One region of the Sphingomonas sp. 2SG genome, then DNA from elsewhere that is predicted to be linked to it. Evidence: riboswitches for the same ligand, from Rfam matches in the RefSeq annotation. Region 1 holds a riboswitch; each other region holds the start of a gene.
The links. Region 1 has a riboswitch for cobalamin ahead of FFS23_RS12655 (TonB-dependent receptor). Riboswitches for the same ligand answer to the same signal wherever they lie in the genome.

Region 1 (6,869 bases):
CTGCCAGCCACGGCCCGAAACGCGGCCGGGTGAGGAGAGGCTGCCATGGCCCGTCGTATCACAGTTCTTGCCTGTGCAGCTGCCGCTCTGCTCGGGGCCAAGGCGCCGCCGGGTCCGCGTCCAGGCATCACCGGCATCTCGCACCTGGCTGTTTATGCTCGGGACATGGCAAAGTCCGAGCACTTTTACACGCATGTGCTGGGCGCCCGGAAGGGCACGGACCCCGAGAACCCGGCCGGCGTCCGCTACTATCTGAGCTCGCGCCAGTTCGTGGAGGTGCTACCCGCCCCCGCCGGACAGGGCCCCAGCATGCTGGCGCACGTCGCCTACGCGACAACGGACGCGGCGACGCTGCGCGCCTGGCTGGCCGCGTCAGGCGTCTCTGGCCTCGGCGCGATGCAGCGCTCTCCCGAAGGGGATCGTTGGTTCGCCCTGCGCGATCCAGAAGGCAACGGGATCCAGTTCGTGCAATCTGCGAGCGCTGACGCCAACGCCGTTCCCGGCGCGATTAGCGGGCGCATCATCCACGTCGGCTACGCCGTCCACGACCGGGCCAAGCAGGACGGGATGTACCGCCGCCTGCTCGGCTTCCGGCCGTATTGGTATGGCGCATTCGAGCCCGACAAGGTCGACTGGGTGTCGCAGCAGGCGCCCGACGGTCGGGACTGGCTGGAATACATGATGATCGGTCCGGGTTCGGACGTGCCGCTGACCACGGTCGACGCCCGCCAGCTGGGCGTACTTAACCACTTATCTTTGGGCGTTCCCAATATGCAGGCCGCCGTCACGACGCTGCACCGGGAAGATCGCCTGAGCCCGCGTCACGACGGTCCACAAATGGGCCTGGACGGCAAGTGGCAGACCAACCTCTACGACCCCGACGGCACGCGCATCGAGTTGATGGAGTTCCAGCCTGTGACCAAGCCGTGCTGCTCATCCTTCACGGCCGAGAGCCCGACCGGGTAGGTGCTGGCGACGTTGAACGACCGGCAGAAAGACGGAGCGAGGAAACGAGGTTCGAGTGACCGCATCGGGGCCCCAACGCCGCATTGAGTCTTGCTCTGGTCTGCCGGCAGTTAAGCGGTTGCGATTTCACTTCCGGCAGCAGGCGTACGCGGTGACAGTTTCCACCTTGCCCGCTCGAGCGTCGCTATGCGGGGACGCGATCATGCGGGTGGTCGATGAGCAGGCCAAGGTTCACTCCTTCGGTAATTAGGATATTACCTAAATTATGGATGCTGTTTGTCAACGCTTAGCTTATTGCCTAAATGCCAATCATGCAGCGCGTGTTTGAAGCCTTGTCGTCGTCCGTCCGACGCAAAATTCTCGCCTATCTAGCCCACGCTGAGTTGAGCGCAGGAGATATCGCTTCCCGCTTTGCAATGTCGAAGCCGTCGATCTCTCAGCACCTTTCGATTCTTGAAGCTGCCGGGTTGGTCGTCAGCGAAAAGCGGGGTCAGTTCGTCTTCTACCGGCTTGTACCTGAAAGCCTTGCCAACACACTCAACGGCTTTGTCCAAGAGGTCTGCCCAGTGTCGCGTCCGCTTAAGCGCGAGAGCGCCGCGCTAGCGACCAAGACCGATGGTGAACCGTAAGATCGTCCTGCTAAGGGGCTAATTTCGTTTGGTCCGTGATGAACAAGCGTCCGAAGTTGAGGAGGGGGTAAGGCCTCCTGAGCGTCCGCATCTGAGTCCGCCCAGTCAGCGTATAAGTCGTTTCCATCCCAGCCAGACACCGCTTATCGACGTCAACACACCGGCGATGGAGAACAGCCAGATCAGACCATCCCAAGCCGGGCGATGCAGCGTCAGTGTGTTCAGATCCCATTTATGGAGGAGATCGAAGACCCAGCGGTACGTCCGCTGCCGCTCATCGACCGTCCGAAGAACCTCTCCAGTAGCGGGATCGATATAGAGCCAAGTCTGTGCCGGATCCGCGAATCGCAGCTGCAAAACCGGCAGATGCGGGCGCGTTCCGACCGCATACCAATATGCATCGGGCGCCGTCAGGCGATGGACCGAGAGTAGCGGCGCAGCACTCTCCAGTTGGCGTGCGGCCCTCACGATCGCCACCTCTGTAGCTTGGGATGGCGCGAGTGTGACCGCATTCAACACTACTCGCCGCCCGTCGTGATAGGACAGAAGGACGAGGGGGGTTCCCGCATGGTCAGTCAACTGCGCTATCACCGCACCCTCGCCTGCTATGCGGAGCCGGTCGAGTGCTAGGTCCGGCATCGGATCAGATGCCTGATAGATCCGCATAGCCGCCTCGTCTGGCTTCGTCCCGCGAAACAGATGGCCGGGATCGACCGACAGCCATCCGCTGAAGATCCAGGCGATCAAGGATAGACCACCCACCAGCCCCGCGACATGATGCCAGAGCATCCAGCCGTTGTAGGGCGTCATTCGCCCACCTTTGAAGCGCCGTGCGCCGATGCGGGTCCGCAGTATGCCAATCCACATCCCCGCGAACGCCGCGGCGATGCAGGGACCAGACACCCACAGCACGACCTGACGCCAGGCCGTTTGATCCTGTCGTAGAACCGTCGGATAGAACCAGTGCGGCACCGAGCCGAGCCAGTTCCAGAACCGCTCGCGACGGGTGGTCACTTGAACGACGGCGCCAGTATTCGAAGACACATAAGCCTCCGTGCCGGACGCGTCGGCAAGCGCAACCTTCCAAAGGGGACGGTGCCGATCGAAGCCGCCAGCAACCGTTCACTGATCCCGGGTCAGCCGTTCTACGTGCTTCGTCGGTGCGTTGCCAAAGCGGCCAGCGACCCGACCGGCATAAAGAGCATCGACTGGTCGCAGGACGGTACCGCGACTGGCGGCGAAAGTGGTGTGCGTCCCATCCCACCCGGTCACGCGCCAAACAGGCGTGCCGTCGCGCATCTCGAGCAACAGTTCCTGCGGTAGCCGTCCGCCGTCTAGCGGGGGCGGCACGTTCAATGCTGCCCAGTCGATCGCCTCGCTCCCAGCCAGCTTGTGCGTTGGCGAGAGGGAGGGATAGGGCACGTAGAGCATCACCAGCCCGGACAGAAACCACATGGCGAAGAACAGGCAACTGGCGATGCCGATCCAGCGATGAACGAGGTACAGCCAGCGCCGGGGACTCTTGCCAAGCCCCGGCCACCTGAGCGCGTTAAAAGCTGGCACGAAGTGACACGTCGACCGAGCGGGGACGGCCAAGGACCCACTGCTGGCTATTGTACGTGCTGAGCGCATAGTCCCGGTCGAACAGGTTATAGCCGTGGATATCGACCGCGAGGCGTGGTGTCACCGCAAAGGATAGCGTGGCATCGACCGTGGTGTAGCTGGGGACGCGGAAGCTATTGGCGTTGTCCGAATAACGACGTCCGACGTAGCGTAGCCCGGCACGCGCCTGGAGCGAGCGCGTTGCGTTCCAACGCAGCCAGAGATTGGCAAGCGTCTCGGGGACGTCTGGCGGGGTATTGCCGTCGAAGCTCGAGCCGCCAGAGACGAAGTCGTCGAACGTCGCGTTGAGTACGCTGCCGTTTGCATCGATCTCGACGCCGTAAGGCAGATCGAGCGACATCGCAGCCTCGATACCCTTGGCCGATCGCTGGCCGACCTGCTCGACCGGGCTCGTCGGGGTCAGCTGCGCCAGCAGGCGCTTCTTGACGATGCGATAGGCGGCGAGCGTTGCGGCGCCATGCCCGTCGAGGAACATCGCCTTGGCGCCGACCTCGACCTGGTCGCCGACCGCGTTGCTGAACTGCACCTGCCCGGTCGAATAGGTCGTCAGCGTCCCCAGCGGGTCCACGCCGGTAGCATATTGCGCATAGAGCGACACCGTCGGAATCGGCTGATAGACGCTCCCGATCCGCCAGGCCACGTTGTGCAGCCGCTTGTCGAGCACGAACGTCTCGGTGCTCGCGCCGCCCGGATAGTCGATCGACCAGCGGCGAATCGTGTCGCGCTCGTAGCGGACGCCGCCAACGATCGAGACATGCGTGCCGAGCTTCAGTCGATCCTCGGCAGAGACGGCATATTCAGTGGTGCGCGTCCGATAGCGCGGTGCGATTCCCTGTGTGTCGGTGATCAGACCGGGATCGAACGCGAAGGGATCGACCTCCAAGACCTGCGGGTCAGAGCCAAAATTGTGGGAGTAGGTCAGTTTGATGAGGTTGACGTCGAAGCCCATCACAAGGTCGTTGCTGACGCCATCGGCGACGTCCGTCCTGAGCGTCACGCTGCCTTGATCGCCCCACTGCGTCTGGTCGTGGACGATCCCGGTCATGTCGGTGCGCAGGATGCGGCCGGGTGTACTGGTGTTGCCGCTGCCGTTGGAACAGACGCCGTCGTCAGCGATCCAGCAATAGCTTTCGAGATTGAGCCAAGAGCGTTTGGAGGTGAGACGATAGGCCTGGTTGCTGACGGTGACCGCGTTGCTTGGCGTCCAGTCGACCTGCAGGCTGGTGCGGTTGTCGCGGTAGCGGATAAAGCCGTCGCGTGTGTTGTAGTTGCGGTCCCGGATGCGGTCGTCGAGCCGTCCCTCGATCAGCGGCGTGCCGAAATAGCGCATCGGATTCTGGTCTCCGTAATCGTCCCGCGCGGTGACGACGAACGTATCGGTCGGTGTCCAGCGCAGCGTGCCCGAGACGGCATGGCTGAGCGACTGGCCACGATCGACATAGCCATCCGATCGGCGATAGCTGCCATCGATGCGGTAGGAGAGGCGCTCGGTGATCGGCCCGCCGGCGCCCGCCGCGACATGGAAGCTGTCCTGCAAGCCATAGCCGATCTCGCCCTCCACCTGCGTCCGCTGCGTATCGGGTTTGCGCATCAGGACATTCACCGCACCGCCCAGCGCGCCCTGGCCGTAGAGCACGGAGGCTGGGCCGCTCAGGATGTCGATCCGCTCGACCATCCACGGATCGGTCGGAAAGGTGATCGTGCCGGCAGCCGGGAACAGCCTGATGCCGTCGATGAGTTGGAGCACGGATCCCTGACCGCTGAAGCCCCGCGCGGCGAGCGCGGTGCCACCGTTGCCGGGGTTGCCGGCGTTGCTAATGCCCGGCGCACGGCTTGTCGCGTCGATCACCGATAGGTCGCCACGTGCGCGGATCGTGGTGCCATCGATGACCGAGATCGTCGCGGGCGTCTCGAGCGGCGTGAGGCCCAGGCGGCTGCCGGTCGCGTTCGGCGTGGTGAGCGTGTCGCGCGCCTGCTGGCCGACGACCAGAATGTCCTCATTGTCGGAGGCAGGCAAAGACTGCGCATTGAGCGGTGCTGCGACAACAGGTGACAGCAAAGCGCCCGCAAACGCGAGGCGAGAAGACAGGAACAGCATTACGGTAATCCCCGGGGCGTCGAGCGAACCCGGCAGGGACCTCCCGCGAACGGCCGACATCCGCGCCAGCCGGACGCCATCGCGACCGGCACGCATGCCTGTGCGGTCCCCACCGCACACGTCGTCGCTCGACGGAGTACCGTGCCGCGGCCACCCCCTGGGCCAGGCAAGAGCGACCAGACGCCGGCAGGTCTCCTGGCTCACGGGTCATCACACGATGCACGGCCTTCCCAGGCCTTTATGAGGTAACGTCCGGCCCAGTGGCTGCCCCTCCCAGTGAAGGAAGAAGCGATATGCATCGCGCTCGCCGCTTACAGTTGCAGGGACAGCCTCGGATTCAGGCAGCGAACCACCTTCACCGCGTTCCCTATTAAGCCCCTCTCGGGGCACCGACGCGATCATGCCGGCCGTCTCCAGCGGAGCAGGTCAGCGGGGACGGTGTATCCTGACCAAGACGATCCGGCAATTGGTCGACGCGGCGATCGCAAAAGTCCAAACGGAGTGTCGGTGCCCGTTTACGAATGTCGGAAGTTGGGAAGCGACAGATGCGTCGAGAACGACCGGAATTGGGTCGTTGAGCCCATCACCTTGCGATTGCCTGAAACGTGATCTCGTCCTAATTAGATCACGCTGCAAAAAACGATGGCCTGGTTGTGACCACCCCTCGCGCACAGGCAGGCGGTTTCGCCGGCCAGCGGCTCCATAAACTTCGGCGCGCGCGCGACCCGTGTGAGCGAGGAGCGCGTACACATGCGAGAACACGTCACCATCATCGGCGCAGGTTTGGGCGGCCTGGTGCTTGCCGGCATTTTACACGGGCACGGGATAGCAGTCACCGTCTACGAAGGAGAGGTATCGCCAGATGCGCGAGCGCAGGGCGGCCTCCTCGACCTGCACGAGCACAGCGGCCAGCGTGCGCTTCGCACGGTCGGTCTGCTCGACGCCTTCCGGCGATTGGTGCGGCCGGGCGAGGATGCCAAGCGGATTGTCGATCAAGCCGGCACGGTGCTGCTCGACCGGCCTGGCGACCGCGCCTCGGCACGGCCGGAGGTGGACCGAGGTGAGCTTCGCCGGATGCTGCTGGATGCCTTGCCCGCCGGCATGGTTCGCTGGGACCAGAAGGTCGTCTCGATCCAGCCGATCGCACGCGGTCGCCACGCGGTCGTGTTCGCTGACGGCTCGCAGACGGAGGCGACGCTGCTGGTCGGCGCGGACGGCGCCTGGTCCCGGGTCCGGCCGCTCGTGACCGCTGCCCGCCCTATGTATACTGGCACCTGCTTCCTCGAGCTTGACCTAGCTGCCGACGATCCACGCGCGGACGCCGCGGCGGCGGTGATAGGCTCGGGTACGCTTATGGCGGTGGCGCCTGGTCAGGGCATCCTGGCGCACCGCAACGCCGACGGGAGCATCCATACCTATGTCGCGGTAAACCGGCCGGAGGCTTGGCTGACGAACGACGTGGGTTCCGCGACCAAGCGGGTAGCGGCCTTATTTGATGGATGGGCACCGCCGCTCCGAGCGCTGATCGCCGGCAGCGACGTGCTGCCGGTCGT
Region 2 (7,302 bases), on a different contig from region 1:
ATTGCGCACGGTGATGCTCGTCGCCGAGGGGGCGGGGCTTGCGGTGCAGGCGGCGAACGGCAGCGACTATCGGCTCGAGACGATGGAGATGGCGGCGGCGCAATGGGCCTATGACGGCGGCACGCCCGCCGGGCGCGGCTCGGCGACGCTCGCCGCGTCGCAATGGTTCTTCCAGCCGCTGGTGACCGGCGAGCGGACGCTCGGCGTGCTCGGCCTCGCCAACGAGGCGGGCGGCGATCCGCTGCGCCCCGACCAGATCCCGCTGTTCCTGAACCTGATCGAACAGGCGACTTTGGCGCTCGAACGGCTGCGGCTGGAGATCGAGACGCGCGACCTCGGCGCGATGCGCGAACGCGAGCGGTTGCGCACCGCGCTGCTGTCGTCGGTCAGCCACGATCTGCGCACGCCGCTGACCGCGGTGATCGCGGCGGCGGCGCAGCTGCACCATGGCGCCACCCCGGATCTGATCGCGACGATCGAGGGCGAGGCGGCGCGGCTGCATCGCTTCGTCGCCAACCTGCTCGACATGGCGCGGGTCGAGGCGGGGGCGCTTACGCTGCGCATGGAGGCGGTCGATCTCGCCGATGCGGTCGCCGGCGCGGCGCATGACGCCCGCCGTGCGCTGGACGGACATGCGGTGCAGCTCGACGTGCCGCCCGACCTGCCGCTGGTCCGCGCCGACCAGCAATTGCTCCACCATTGCCTGCTCAACCTGCTCGACAATGCCGGCCGCTATGCCGATCCCGGCACGCCGATCCGCGTCGAGGCGCGCCATCGCTACGGCGTCATCCTGCTGTCGGTCGAGGACGAGGGGCCGGGCCTGCCGCCGGGGCGCGAGGCGGAGGTGTTCGACACCTTCCGCCGCTTCGCCGGTTCGGATCGCGCGATCGGCGGCACCGGCCTGGGGCTGGCGATCGTCAAGGCGTTCGCCGCGGCGATGGGTCTCGGCGTCGAGGCCGCGAACCGGCAGGACCGGCCGGGCGCGCGCTTCAGCCTGTCCTTTCCGGCGGCATTGATCGTGCGCGACATGGTGGAGGAAGGCGACTGATGGCGGCCAAGATCTTGGTGGTGGACGACGAACAGCCGATCCGCCGGCTGCTGCGCAACACGCTCGAACGCGCCGGCTATGCGGTGGTCGAGGCGATCAACGGCCGCGAGGCGCTGGCCGCCGTCGCCGCCGAGGTTCCCGACGCGGTGCTGCTCGACCTCGGCCTGCCCGATCGCGACGGGCTCGAACTGGTGCCGCTGATCCGCAAGGCGGGCGACGCGGTGATCCTCGTCGTCTCGGCACGCGACGCGACCGATCAGAAGGTCGCGGCGCTCGATCTCGGCGCCGAGGATTATGTCACCAAGCCGTTCGACGGCGAGGAATTGCTCGCCCGGCTGCGCGCGGCGCTGCGCCACCGCGGCATCGATGCCGCGGCGACGAGCGTGATCCGCCGCGACGGGCTGGAGATCGACCTCGACCAGCGCCTCGTCCGGCGCGGCGGCGAGGCGTTCCACCTGACGCGCAAGGAGCATGACGTGCTCGCGGTGCTCGCCCGCCACCCCGGGCGGGTGGTGACGCACCAGCGAATCCTCGCGGCGGCTTGGGGCGGCGACGACGATCCGCGGGTGGAATATCTGCGCATCGTCGTGCGCAACCTGCGCCTGAAGCTGGAAGAGCCGAACGCGACCGGGAGCGTGATCGCCAACGAACTGGGCGTGGGATATCGGTTGCTGGTGGGGTGAAAGAGGGGGGCGACCGTTCGCCCTGCGCTCGTCGAAGGGCAGGTGAGTCTCACCGTGCTTCGACAGGCTCAGCACGAACGGGTCAGGGGCGGATCAGTCCCTCCCCGGAAACGGCTGCAACGGCAGCACCATGCCGGCGGCGACGAAATAGACCTCGCGCATCGCGGCGGCGATCTGCTGGTTGAGCCGGCCGGCGGCGTCGCGGAAGGCGCGGCCGAGCGGATGGTCGGGGACGATGCCAAGGCCGACCTCATTGCTGACGACGAACAGCGGCAGCGGGGTCGCGGCGAGCGCGGCGAGCAGGGCGTCCGACCGCGCCGCGACGTCGTGCTCGCCGAGCATCACGTTGGTCAGCCAGAGCGTCAGGCAGTCGATCAGGATCGCGCCATCCTCGATTGCGGCGACCGCCTCGGGCAGCGCGAGCGGGCATTCGACGGTCGTCCAGCGCGTGTCGCGGTCGGCGCGGTGGCGGGCGATCCGGTCGGTCATCTCGCCGTCCCACGCCTCGGCCGTGGCGAGATAGTGGAGCGGGCCGGCGCAGCGCTCGGCGGCGGCCTGCGCCAGCCGGCTCTTGCCCGAGCGGGCACCACCCAGGAACAGCGTCTTGGCTGCGATCATCTTGCCTTCGTCTCCGCGGGGTTCTAGGGGCGCCGATGCGACAGGTTCCCAGAGATGGGATGAAAAGGGAACCCGGAAGCGAGCCTTGCAGCTCGTCAGCCGGGGCTGCCCCCGCAACTGTGACCGGCGAGCCCTGCTCCCCGCGCGCCACTGGATCATCCCGATCCGGGAAGGCCGGGCAGGGCGACGACCCGCGAGCCAGGAGACCTGCCCGTCGCGGTTGTCCTTCGTCCGGACGGGGTGTGCCGGCACGATCGAGGATTTCCTCGCGAGACGACGATGTTGGGGGCGTTGCGCGGCGGACAGACCGGTTCCGGCGAAATCGCGGTGCGTGCTCCCGTTGTTGCAACGAGGGGGAAACCATCGTGAAGAACTACGCCTGTCTCATCCTGCTGCCGTGCATCGCGGCCGCGACACCTGCCTTCGCCCAGACCGCGCAATCGACCAGCGGCCTCGAGCAGGTCGCCGACGCCGGCAGCGACATCCTCGTCACCGCCAATCGCGAGGCGCGACCCGCGTCCACCGTCGGCCAGGCGGTGACCGTCCTCGACACCGCGACGATCACCCAGCGGCAGGCGGTGGTCGTCGCCGATCTGCTGCGCCAGACGCCGGGCGTCAGCGTGACGCGCAACGGCGGCGTCGGCACCGCGACCTCGGTCAACATCCGCGGCGCGGAGAGCGACCAGACCGTCGCGCTGATCGACGGGATCAAGCTCAACGATCCCTCGTCGCCGGGCGGCGGCTTCGACTTCGGCGGGTTGCTGATCGGCAATATCGCGCGGATCGAGGTGCTGCGCGGCGCGCAATCGGTGCTGTGGGGCAGTCAGGCGATCGGCGGCGTCGTCAACCTCATCACCCGTCAGCCGACCGAGCAGGTCGCGGTCAACGCGCGCGTCGAGGGCGGCTGGCACGAGACCGGGCAGGGCTTCGCCAACGTCTCGGGCAAGATGGGGCCGGTGTCGGCGAGCCTGGGCGGCGGTTATTACACCACCGAGGGCATCTCGGCCTATGCGCCCGGCACGGAGCGCGACGGTTATCGCAATTATGCCGCCAACGGCAGCCTCGGCATCGCGTTGGCGCCGACCGTCTCGGTCGATGTGCGCGGTTTCTATTCCAACGGCCGTACCGATATCGACGGCTTTCCGCCGCCGACCTTCGCCTTTGGCGATACGCGCGAATATGGCACGAGCGAGCAATGGACGGCCTATGCCGGACTCAATGCGGCACTGTTCGACGGCCGGTTCCGCAACCGATTCGGCTATGCGCATACCGATACCGACCGGCATAATTACGATCCCGACGGCACGCCGACCGAGACGTTCGCCGGCAAGGGGCGCAACGACCGGATCGAATATCAGGGCGTCGCCGATCTGAGTTCCGCGGTGTTCGCCACCTTCGGCGCGGAGCGCGAGGTGTCGCGCTTCACCACGGCGAGCTACGGCGGGCCGGCGACCCGGGGGCGGGCGCGGATCTTCAGCGTCTACGGCCAGCTCGCGGTGACGCCGGTCGCCGGGCTGACCGCGACCGGCGGCGTGCGCCACGACGACCACAATATCTTCGGCGGAGCGACGACCGTCTCGGCCAGCGGCGTCTATTCGCCCAACGATGGCGCGACCGCGTTCCGCGCGAGCTATTCCGAGGGGTTCAAGGCGCCGACCCTGTATCAGTTGCAGAGCGAATATGGGAATGCGCGGCTCAACCCCGAACGCTCGCGCGGCTGGGACGCGGGCGTGGCGCAGAAGGCGCTCGACGGCGCCGTCGAGGCGAGCGCGACCTATTTCCGGCGCACCTCATTCGACCTTATCAATTTCGTGTCCTGCGACACGTCCGTGGGGATTTGCGCCGACCGGCCGTTCGGCACCTATGACAATGTCGCGCGGGCGCGGGCGCAGGGCGTGGAATTCGCGCTGACGCTGCGCCCGGTCGAGGCGCTGACGGTCAGTGCCGCCTATACCTATCTCGACGCCAAGAACCGCTCGACCAGCACCGCCGATGCCGGCCGCGACCTGGCACGACGGCCGGACAATAGCGTGTCGGTCAACGCCGACTATCGCTGGCCGTTCGGGCTGACCACCGGCGCGACCGTCACCGCGGTGGGGGACAGTTTCAACAACGCATCCAACTCGCAGCGGCTCGACGGCTATGTCGTCACCGATGTTCGCGCGTCCTTCCCGATCGTCGATCATGTCGAGGTCTATGGCCGGATCGAGAATGCGTTCGACCAGCGCTATCAGACGATCCTGCAATATGGCCAGCCGGGGCGCGGCGCCTTCGGCGGCGTCCGCCTGACCTATTGATGATCGACCCGCGCGCCCCTGTCTCGCATCCCTGGGCCACCTTTTGCGCCCATGGCGGGCGGGTGGCGGCGGCGCGCGCGGCGTTCGGCGGCGCGGACTGGATCGACCTGTCGACCGGCATCGCGCCGTGGTCTTGGCCGGTCGACACGCTGGCGGGGCTCGATCGCCTGCCCGAGCCGGCGGAGATTGCGGCGCTGGAGGCGGCGGCGGCGCGGGCGTTCGGCGTCGCCGACCCCGCGCAGGTCGTCGCGGTGCCGGGGACCGATCTGGCGATGCGGCTGCTCGCGCCGCTGATCGGCGCGCGCGCGCCGGCGGTGCGCCATCCCGGCTATGCAGGCCATCGCGCGGCATGGCCGGAGGCGGAACTGGTGGCGGAGGGGCCGGGCGACCACGACCTGTTCGTGCTGGCGAGCCCGGCCAATCCCGACGGGCGCGTCGCCGACCCGGTGGATTTGCTGGCTGCGCCGATGACGTTGGTGCTCGACGAGGCCTATGCTGATCCCGCGGCTGGTCTGTGCCCGCACGCGTCGGACCGGCTGATCGTGTTGCGCTCGTTCGGCAAATTCTACGGCCTGCCCGGCTTGCGGCTCGGCTTCGTGGTGGCGGGCGCGCGAATCGCCGGCGGGCTGCGTGCGATGCTCGGCGACTGGCCGGTGTCGTCGCCGGCGGTCGCGATCGGCACCGCCGCCTATCGCGATATCGCGTGGCGGCGTGCGCAGGCGAGCCGCATCGTCGAGACGGGCGCGCTGCTCGACACGGTGCTGCACGAGGCCGGGCTGGCGCTGGCCGGCAGCGCGCCCTTGTTCCGGCTGGTCGCCTGCAACGATGCCGCGCGGCTGTTCGGGACGCTCGCGCATCATGCTATCCTGACCCGCCCCTTCGCCGACCGGACCGACCGGTTGCGCATCGGCCTGCCGCGCGGCGCGGCGGCGCTCACCCGCCTCGCCGCGGCCCTCGAGGAGTATCGCTGATGACCGACGACTATGCCCGCCACAACGCCCGCATGGCGAAGGTCGCCGCGGCGCGCGAGAAGATGCAGGCGCGCCGCACGCTCGAACGCGGGCTGCTGATCGTTCACACCGGCAACGGCAAGGGCAAGTCTTCCTCTGCTTTCGGGATGGCGATCCGCAGCATCGGCTGGGGCCTGAAGGTCGCGATCCTTCAGTATGTCAAAGGCAAATGGGAGACGGGCGAGCGCAATTTCTTCGAGGCGCATCCCGATCTCGCCACCTTCGAGGTGATGGGCGAGGGCTTCACCTGGGACACGCAGGACCGCGCGCGCGACATCGCCGCGGCGCAGGCGGCGTGGGAGCGGTCGAAGGCGATGATCCTCGATCCCGAGATCGATTTCGTCATCCTCGACGAGCTCAACATCGTGCTGCGCGACGGGACGCTGCCGATCGACGATATCGTGGCGTTCCTGAAGGAGCGGCCGCTGACCAAGCATATCTGCATCACCGGCCGCCACGCCAGGCCCGAACTGCTGGCGATCGCCGATCTAGTCACCGAATTCGGTGAGGTGAAGCATCCGTACAATGCCGGGTTCAAGGCGCAGAAGGGCGTCGAATATTGATCCGGCCGCTTGCCGTCGCGATCGCCGCGCTGCCGCTGGTGTCGGCGGCCCCGCCGCCGCGGCCCCTGCGGATCGTCTCGATCAATCCGTGTATCGACGCGGTGCTGATGCACGTCGCCAAGCCCGCGCAAATCGCCGGGATCAGCCATTATTCCCAAGACCCACGCGCGACCTCGATCCCGCTGGCGCAGGCAATGCGCTTCGCCGCCACCTCCGGCACGGCGGAGGAGGTGGTGGCGCTGGCGCCCGATATGGTGCTGACCGGCCCGCATGTCGCGCCCGCGACGATCGCGGCGCTGACCCGGATGAAGATCCGTATCGTCCAATATCCGGTGCCGGACACGGTCGCGGAGAGCGAGGAGCAGGTGCGCGATATCGCGCGCGTCGTCGGCCACCCGCAGCGCGGCGTCGCGCTGGCGGCGCGGATCGCGGCGGCGGCGCGGCCGGCGGCGGTGACCCCGGTGCCGGCGCTGATCTGGCAGTCGGGCGGGTTGGTGCCGGGCAGCGGCACGCTGTCCGCCGACCTGCTGCGCCGCGCCGGGTTTCGCGACATGAGCGCGACCTATGGCCTCAAGAAATGGGACGTGCTGCCGCTCGAATATCTCGTCGCGCGGCCGCCGCGCGTGCTGCTGTCGACCGCCGCGGCCGACGTCGGCGAGGACCGGATGACGTCGCATCCGGCGGTGCGGCGGCTGGCGGGGCGGATCACCGTCGCGCCCTATCCGACGCGGCTGATGAATTGCGGCGGGCCGACGATCATCGCGGCGATGGCGCGGCTGCGGCAGGTGCGCGGGGGATTCGGGGCATGACGCGGCTCAATATCGGACTGCTGGTCGCGCTGTTTGCCGTCGCGGCGCTGTCGGTCGCGGCGGGCAAGGTGTGGGTGCCGTGGGACGCGTGGACCGCCGCCGATCCGCGCTCGATCATCATCGTCGAGCTGCGCCTGCCGCGCACCGTGCTGGCGCTGGTCGTCGGCGCGGCGCTCGGCCTGTCGGGGGCGGTGATGCAGGGCTATCTGCGCAATCCGCTCGCCGATCCGGGGCTGTTCGGCGTGTCGACCGGCGCGGCGTTCGGCGCGGTGCT
Region 3 (7,302 bases), on a different contig from region 1:
GATGAAGCCGGCGGACGTCGCGGCGAGCGGCGCCGACATCATCCTCGGCAACACCTATCACCTGATGCTGCGTCCCGGCGCGGAGCGGGTGGCGCGGCTCGGCGGGCTCCACGCCTTCATGGGCTGGGAGCGGCCGATCCTCACCGATTCGGGCGGCTATCAGGTGATGAGCCTCGCCGATCTCACCAAACGCTCCGAAGAGGGCGTGTCGTTCAAGTCGCATCTCGACGGCACCCGCCATCTGCTCAGTCCGGAACGGTCGATCGAGATCCAGCGGCTGCTCGGCTCCAACATCGTCATGGCCTTCGACGAACTGGTGCCGACCACCTCGACGCGCGAGGTGCAGGCCGCGGCGATGGAGCGCTCGATGCGCTGGGCGAAGCGCAGCCGCGCCGCCTTCGACGCGGGCGGCGATCATGGCGCCAACAATGCGATCTTCGGCATCCAGCAGGGCGCGCTCGACGAGGGGCTGCGCAAGGCGTCGGCGGACGCGCTCGTCGACATCGGCTTCGACGGCTATGCGGTCGGCGGCCTCGCGGTCGGCGAGGGGCAGGAGGCGATGTTCGGCTGCCTCGACTTCGCGCCCGCGCAGCTGCCGGCGGATCAGCCGCGCTATCTGATGGGGGTCGGCAAGCCCGACGATATCGTCGGCGCGGTCGAGCGGGGCATCGACATGTTCGACTGCGTCATGCCGACGCGGTCGGGACGGACGGGGCAGGCCTTTACCCGCGACGGGCCGATCAACCTGCGCAACGCCAGATTCGCCGAGGACCAGGGGCCGCTCGACGCCGAATGCGCCTGCCCCGCCTGCACGACGTGGAGCCGGGCCTATATCCATCATCTCGTCCGGTCCGGCGAGATTCTCGGCGCAATGCTGATGACCGAGCATAACATCTGGTTCTACGAATGCTTGATGGCGGACCTGCGACGCGCCATTGCAGCCCAGGAACTGACCCCGTTCGCGAACGCGTTCCGCGCGCGCTACAAGCGGGGCAAGGGAGAGTAATATGTCGGATCAGCCCAATGAGATTCTCGCCGCGGCCGCCGCGGCCAAGGCGCAACAGGATGCCGCCGCGAACACGCGCGATCCGTCGACCAAGAGCCATTGGCCGATGCGGATCATCGGTGTCGGCATCGGCTCCGCGGCGGTGGCGGCAGCGGTGCTGTTCGCCAACTCAGGCAAGAAGCGCGACTGACCGTCCCGGAGCGCCGCCTTCGTGCGATTGCAAACTTTGCATGTTGAGCGCTACCATTTGCACTTGCGAGATCGGGTGCTGCGCTGCACAAAGAGCGTGCCTTTCAGGCATCCTCTCCTAAAAACTTTTACGGCCGGTCGTTTCGATCGGCCTTTCTTTTTGTCCCGATCTCCGGCAGGTTCCAGTTACCGTGTCCGGGCGGATCGAAACAGAAACGGCAGGAGAGGAGCCGCCGGCAAGACCGGCAACGGCCCGACCGGTTGGGCGGGGGATCGAGCCTTCGGCTCTCCCCCGCCGCCTGTTCCGGCATCCCAGCACGAGGCCCAATTCCTTATGATCGCAATCGGAACCCGGGTCGATGAAACCGGCACGTTGATCCGCGACGGCGGCGCCTTCTACCTGCGCCGCGATTCGGGCGGACGGTTCGAGCTGGAACTCCATCGCACGCCGGTCGATCTGGTCGAGAAGCGGGTGCGGCTGGTCGGCACGTTGGTCGGGCCGGATCTGGTCAACGCCGACGGCGTGGCCCCGGTTTGAAGACCCCGCCCCCTTCCGACGATTATGCCCGCGGCCGGCGCGACGGATTGCGGCTGGCGCTGGCGATCCTCGCCGTCGAAGAAGCGAAATGGGCGGCGTTGCTCGGCGAGAGCCCGTCGTGGCGGACCAATGCGACGCGCGAGGTGCGCTACAAGACGCTCCAGGTCGCGCAGACCCGCGTGCAAACCGCGCTCAACCGTCTCACGCCCAAGGGCGAAGCGGCGGCGATCGACGCCGAACTCGCCGCCGCGCTCGACAAGCTCGGTCTGTAGCTCAGCCTCCGCCCGGTGCGGCGCGGAGCGTGATCCGGGTGATCTCCGGCGGGCGGCCGAGGCGCAGCGCGAAGCCCGGCCACAAGCCGGTGCCGTTGCTGACGTAGAGCGTCATGCCGTCCACCGCATACCGGCCCGACACGAAGCCGCCGTTCGCGGGCCTGAACAATCGGTCGAGCCCGACGATCATCCCGCCATGCGTGTGGCCGGACAGTTGCAGCGCGACCCCGCGCGCCGCCGCCCGACGCGCATTGCGCGGCTGATGGTCGAGCAGGAGGACCGGCGCGCCCGGCGGGCGGCGCGACAATGCGGCGTCGAGATCGGGGCCGGGCTCGCCATGCGACGGCGCGGAGGCGTCGGTGACCCCGGCGAGCACCAGCCCGTCGCCGCCACGCGCCAGCACGCGATGCGCATTCGGCAGCATGCGAAAGCCGAGCCCGGCGAGGTGCCGCATCCAGCCGCCGTAATCGAAGAAATATTCGTGGTTGCCGGGAATGGCGTAGACGCCATCGGGCGCGCGCAATCCGGCGAGCGGGGCGACGTCGGCGCGGCGCATGTCGACCGATCCGTCGATGAAGTCGCCGGTGACGACGATCAGGTCGGCCCCCGCGGCATTGGTGCGATCGACGACGGCACGGGTCCAGCGTTGCGGAAACAGACGGCTGATATGCAGGTCAGTGAGCTGTACCAGCCGGTAGCCGTCGAACGACGACGGCAGGTCGCGCACCGCGACGGTGATGTCGCGCACCGGCGGCACGCGGATCGCCCCGGCGACGCCGATCGCGGCGAGCAGCGCCGCGACGCTGGCGATGCCATAGCGGGCCGCATCGGGCGCCCCCACCACCTCGCGCCGCACCACCATCGTAGCGAGCGTGCCGAGATCGAGCACGATCTGCAGCAGCGCGAGCAACAGGATGGCGCCGAAGGCCCAGTTGAACAGGATGACGATCGCGCGCGGGAATTCCGGCGCAAACACCGACCCCGACGAGAGGCGGCTCCATAAATGGTATTGCGAGGCGGCGAGCAGCGTCGCCGCGACGCCGCCCTTGGCCCAGAGCGGCAGGGACAGCGGCAGCAGCCAACGGACGATGACGTACAGGGACGGCGTCGCAAAGATCAGGTGGAAGATCGTCATTCTCCTTGCGGCACCGTGCCGCCGCTGCCTCGCAAGCGCCGTCCCGTCGCTCAGCTCGGGTGGGCGGCGCTCTCGGCGGCGGCGTCGCTGGCATCGGTCGGCGTCACCGCGACCGCGCCGACATCCGCCTCGGCCTGTTCGGCGAGCTTCATCTGCTCATAGGCGATCTCGAGATCGGCGACACCCGATCCGGTCGGCTGGATCGGCAGGTCGCCGTAGCTTTCGGCGGGGCCATTCTGATCGGTCGTGTCGGTCATCATTCTCTCCTCGTGCGCGGCGTCAACGCACCGTGCCGGGGACCGGACGCATCGCCCGTCGAACATGGGGAAAATGACCTCTATCAGGAACTTAGATCAGCATGACGCATTAGGGGCCGGTTCGGGAGACGGCGTCGCCACCTCTGGCCTGCCGGCCCCCGGATACTGCCGGGAGCGGTTATGACCCATGTGCTGATCATCGAGGATTCCTATTTGTTCGGCCAGTTCGTCGCCGACGCCGCGGTGCTCGCCGGTGCCGGCAGCACGGAGATCGTGGAGACGCAGGAAGCGGCGGAAGCGGCGGCGCAGCGCTGCATGCCGGGCATGATCATCGCCGACGTCAAGCTCGTCCACGGCTCCGGGGTCCGTGCGGTCGAGCGGATCGCCAAGGGACGCCGCATCCCGATCCTCTACGTCACCGGCTATCCCGAACGCTGCGGCGAATGCCCGCCGGGATCGACGGTGATCGAAAAGCCGGTGTCGCACGATACGCTGCAACGCTCGATCAGCCGGCTGATCGAGGATGAGGCCGCGCACCTCGCGGCGCATTGACGGAGCGGGGTGGAGCCGCCGCCGGCATGATGCGGCGACGGCTCCGACAGTCCTGGAGAACTGCACACGAAGGATCGGGAGAACCCTTCCTGCTGCGCACGGGCTCTAATGGTTAACGGCAGCAAGTCGACCGGAAACGGGCTATGTACGAAACCGTACACAGCGATCGCCGTCTCCGCCCGCCTGCGCGATTGGCAAAGCCGGCGGTAGCGGCTAAGTCGACCGGCGGCGCCGGTTCCCGGTGCCATGATCGCGTCGGTGCCCTTCGCAAGAGGGCGTAAATGGGAATGCGGTGCGGGGCCTCGGCTCCAATGCCGCGGCTGTCCCTGCAACTGTAAGCGGCGAGCGACGGACACATGCCTTCCCGCGGGAAGGCGGCCACTGGCAAGGGTTCGCCCGATCCGGGAAGGCCGTGCCCCGAGCGACGACCCGCGAGCCAGGAAACCTGCCGGCGATAGGGTCGCTCTTGCTTTGGTCCAGGGGATGGCCGGGGCACGGTGTTCCGTCTGAGCGACGAAGACCCATGCGGTTGGCCCGCATCGGTGCGTGGCGCGGGCGACATGCGAAGCGCCCGTCCGTCGCTCGCGCATCGGCGATATGTGGCCCCACCGTGTTCTCGTCGTCGCGGCGCTCGCGAAGGAACATCCGTGGCCGATCCACAGCTCGCCAAGATTCCCGTCACCATCGTCACCGGCTTCCTCGGCGCCGGCAAGACGACGCTGATCAGCCATCTGATCCGCAACGCCAACGGCCGCCGGCTCGCGGTGGTCGTCAACGAATTCGGCACCTTGGGTGTCGACGGCGACATCCTGAAAGGCTGCGCGATCCCCGATTGCCCGGCGGAGAATGTCGTCGAGCTGGCCAACGGCTGCATTTGCTGCACCGTCGCCGACGATTTCATCCCGACGGTGGAGACCTTGCTCGCGCTCGACCCGCGCCCCGACCATATCCTCATCGAGACCTCGGGCCTGGCGCTGCCCAAGCCGCTGCTGAAGGCGTTCGACTGGCCGGCGATCCGCTCGCGCATCACCGTCGACGGCGTCATCGCGCTGGCCGACGCCGAGGCGGTCGCCGCCGGTCGCTTCGCGACCGATGTCGCCGCGCTCGACGCGCAGCGCGCCGCCGATCCGGGGATCGACCACGAGACGCCGCTGGCGGAGGTGTTCGAGGACCAGCTCGCCTGTGCCGACATGGTGCTGCTGACCAAGGCCGACCTCGCCGGGCCGGAGGGCGTCGCCGCCGCCCGCGCGGTGATCGCCGCCGAGGCGCCGCGGCCGGTGCCGGTGGTCGAGCTGACCGACGGCGTGATCGATCCCGCGGTGATCCTCGGCCTCGATGCCGCCGCCGAGGACGACATCGCCGCCCGCCCCTCGCATCATGACGGCGAGGACGAGCATGAGCACGACGATTTCGACAGCCTCGTCCATGAAACCGGCGAGATCGACGATCCCGCCGATCTGGTCGCGCGGATCGAACGGCTCGCGCGCGAGTCCGACGTGCTGCGGGTCAAGGGCTATGCGGCGGTGCGCAGCAAGCCGATGCGGCTGCTCGTCCAGGCGGTCGGCGCGCGGGTGCGGACGCAATACGACCGGCCGTGGCGGTCGGACGAGGCACGCGCCACCCGGCTGGTCGTCATCGCCGAGCACGACCGCATCGATCCCGCGACGATCGGACCCGTGCTGAACGGCTGAGCCGCCACGATGCACGTCGTCTTCCGCGAGAGCCACGGCCTGGAGGAGACCGCGACGCCGCGCGATCTCGGCCAGCGGCCGGCGGATCTCGTCGTCCTGTCCTTCTCCGACAGCGACCTCGGCGCATTCGCCGCGGGCTGGCATGCCGCGCGCGGCGGCGGCGTGCCGTTGCCGTCGCTGCGGCTCGCCAACCTCGCCGATCTCGCGCATCCCCTGTCGGTCGACACCTATGTCGAGCGGACGCTGGCGGGTGCGAAGGGCATACTGATCCGGCTGATCGGCGGGCGGTCCTATTGGTCCTATGGCCTGCAACAGGTCGAGGCGCTGGCGCGGGCGCAGGGGATCGCGCTGGCGGTGCTCGCCGCCGACGGGCGCGAGGACGCCGCGCTGGCCGCCACATCGACGGTGCCGGGCTCGACGCTCGGCCGGCTCGCCGCCTTGTGCGACACCGGCGGCGCGGTCGCGGCGCAGGCGGCTCTGGCGCAGCTCGCGCTCGCCTCGGGACTGGCGGCGGGACCGGTACGCGGCGTGCGTGCGGTTCCGCCGGTCGGCGGCTGGACGCAGGCGGACGGCGTCACTTGCCCCGCGGCGCTAGCGATGCGACCGGAGGCGCGGCCGCGGGTGCTGCTCACCTTCTACCGCTCCTATCTGCTCGCCGCCGATCTCGATCCGGTCGCGGCGCTCGCCGAGGCGCTGGCGGCGCGCGGCTTCGACGTCGTCCCGCTGTTCGCGCCGTCGCTCAAGGATGCGCACGCGCGCGGCTGGATCGCCCGCTGGGTCAAGGCGCTGGCTCCCGTTGCGATCGTCAACGCCACCGCCTTCTCGGCGCGCGACGAGGCCGAGTCGCCGCTCGACGGCGCCGACGTGCCGGTCTTCCAGGTCGCGCTCGCCACCTCGACGCAGGCCGCCTGGGCTGAGAGCACGCGCGGCCTGTCGCCCGCCGATCTCGCGATGCACGTGGTGCTGCCCGAGGTCGACGGCCGCATCTTCGCCGGGATCGCCAGTTGCAAGCAGGATGCGGTGCGCGACCCCGATCTCGATTACGCCCGCCGCGCACATCGCGCCGACCCCGCCCGCATCGCGGCGATCGCCGATCGCGTCGCCGCCTGGGTCGCGCTCGGCCAAGCCGCACCGGCGGCGCGGCGGCTGGCGCTGATCCTCTCCACCTATCCGGGCAAGAGCCACCAGATGGCGCATGCGGTCGGGCTCGACGCGCTCGCCTCGGCGGAGGCGATGCTCGCCGATCTCGCCACGGCCGGACATGCCGCCGCCGCCGGCGCGCCGCTGGCCGCGGCGTTGGCGGCGGAGCGGCTCTGCTGGCCGGTCGTCGCCTATCGCGCCGCGCTCGCCGCCTTGCCGCCGGGGCTGCGCGACGATCTCGCCGCAGCCTGGGGCGAACCCGAACAGGATCCCGCGGTCGCCGACGGCGCCTTCCGCTTCGCCGCGACGCTGCGTGGCGCGACGCTGGTCGCGCTCCAGCCCGAACGTGGCACGCCCGCGACCCGCGCCGACGACTATCACGATCTGTCGCGGGTCCCCCGCCATGGCTATGTTGCTTTCTACCTCTGGCTGCGCAGCCGCGGGTGCCATGCGGCGATCCAGATCGGTGCGCACGGCACGCTCGAATGGCTGCCCGGCAAGGCGGTGGCGCTGTCCGACGCC

Region 2: linked by a shared signal. The riboswitch ahead of FFS23_RS16545 (TonB-dependent receptor plug domain-containing protein) and the one ahead of FFS23_RS12655 (TonB-dependent receptor) in region 1 are both predicted to bind cobalamin.
Region 3: linked by a shared signal. The riboswitch ahead of cobW (cobalamin biosynthesis protein CobW) and the one ahead of FFS23_RS12655 (TonB-dependent receptor) in region 1 are both predicted to bind cobalamin.

Annotation. Positions count from the first base shown of each region.
Region 1 is NZ_SCMZ01000028.1:45,261-52,129, forward strand. Features, by position in the region: gene FFS23_RS12640 (VOC family protein) at 46-966, shown strand; gene FFS23_RS12645 (metalloregulator ArsR/SmtB family transcription factor) at 1,278-1,595, shown strand; gene FFS23_RS20490 (PepSY-associated transmembrane domain-containing protein) at 1,701-2,639, opposite strand; gene FFS23_RS20495 (hypothetical protein) at 2,718-3,158, opposite strand; gene FFS23_RS12655 (TonB-dependent receptor) at 3,145-5,235, opposite strand; cobalamin riboswitch at 5,485-5,725, opposite strand; gene FFS23_RS12660 (FAD-dependent oxidoreductase) at 6,067-6,869, shown strand, end outside.
Region 2 is NZ_SCMZ01000050.1:17,420-24,721, forward strand. Features, by position in the region: gene FFS23_RS16530 (DUF4118 domain-containing protein) at 1-1,048, shown strand, start outside; gene FFS23_RS16535 (response regulator transcription factor) at 1,048-1,731, shown strand; gene cobU (bifunctional adenosylcobinamide kinase/adenosylcobinamide-phosphate guanylyltransferase) at 1,825-2,346, opposite strand; cobalamin riboswitch at 2,375-2,578, shown strand; gene FFS23_RS16545 (TonB-dependent receptor plug domain-containing protein) at 2,715-4,646, shown strand; gene FFS23_RS16550 (aminotransferase class I/II-fold pyridoxal phosphate-dependent enzyme) at 4,646-5,617, shown strand; gene cobO (cob(I)yrinic acid a,c-diamide adenosyltransferase) at 5,617-6,219, shown strand; gene FFS23_RS16560 (ABC transporter substrate-binding protein) at 6,216-7,028, shown strand; gene FFS23_RS16565 (FecCD family ABC transporter permease) at 7,025-7,302, shown strand, end outside.
Region 3 is NZ_SCMZ01000032.1:37,420-44,721, forward strand. Features, by position in the region: gene tgt (tRNA guanosine(34) transglycosylase Tgt) at 1-1,006, shown strand, start outside; gene FFS23_RS13510 (hypothetical protein) at 1,008-1,196, shown strand; gene FFS23_RS13515 (DUF5818 domain-containing protein) at 1,530-1,733, shown strand; gene FFS23_RS13520 (hypothetical protein) at 1,730-2,005, shown strand; gene FFS23_RS13525 (metallophosphoesterase) at 2,007-3,140, opposite strand; gene FFS23_RS13530 (hypothetical protein) at 3,191-3,397, opposite strand; gene FFS23_RS13535 (response regulator) at 3,578-3,949, shown strand; cobalamin riboswitch at 4,189-4,416, shown strand; gene cobW (cobalamin biosynthesis protein CobW) at 4,597-5,640, shown strand; partial or broken gene FFS23_RS13545 (cobaltochelatase subunit CobN) at 5,650-7,302, shown strand, end outside.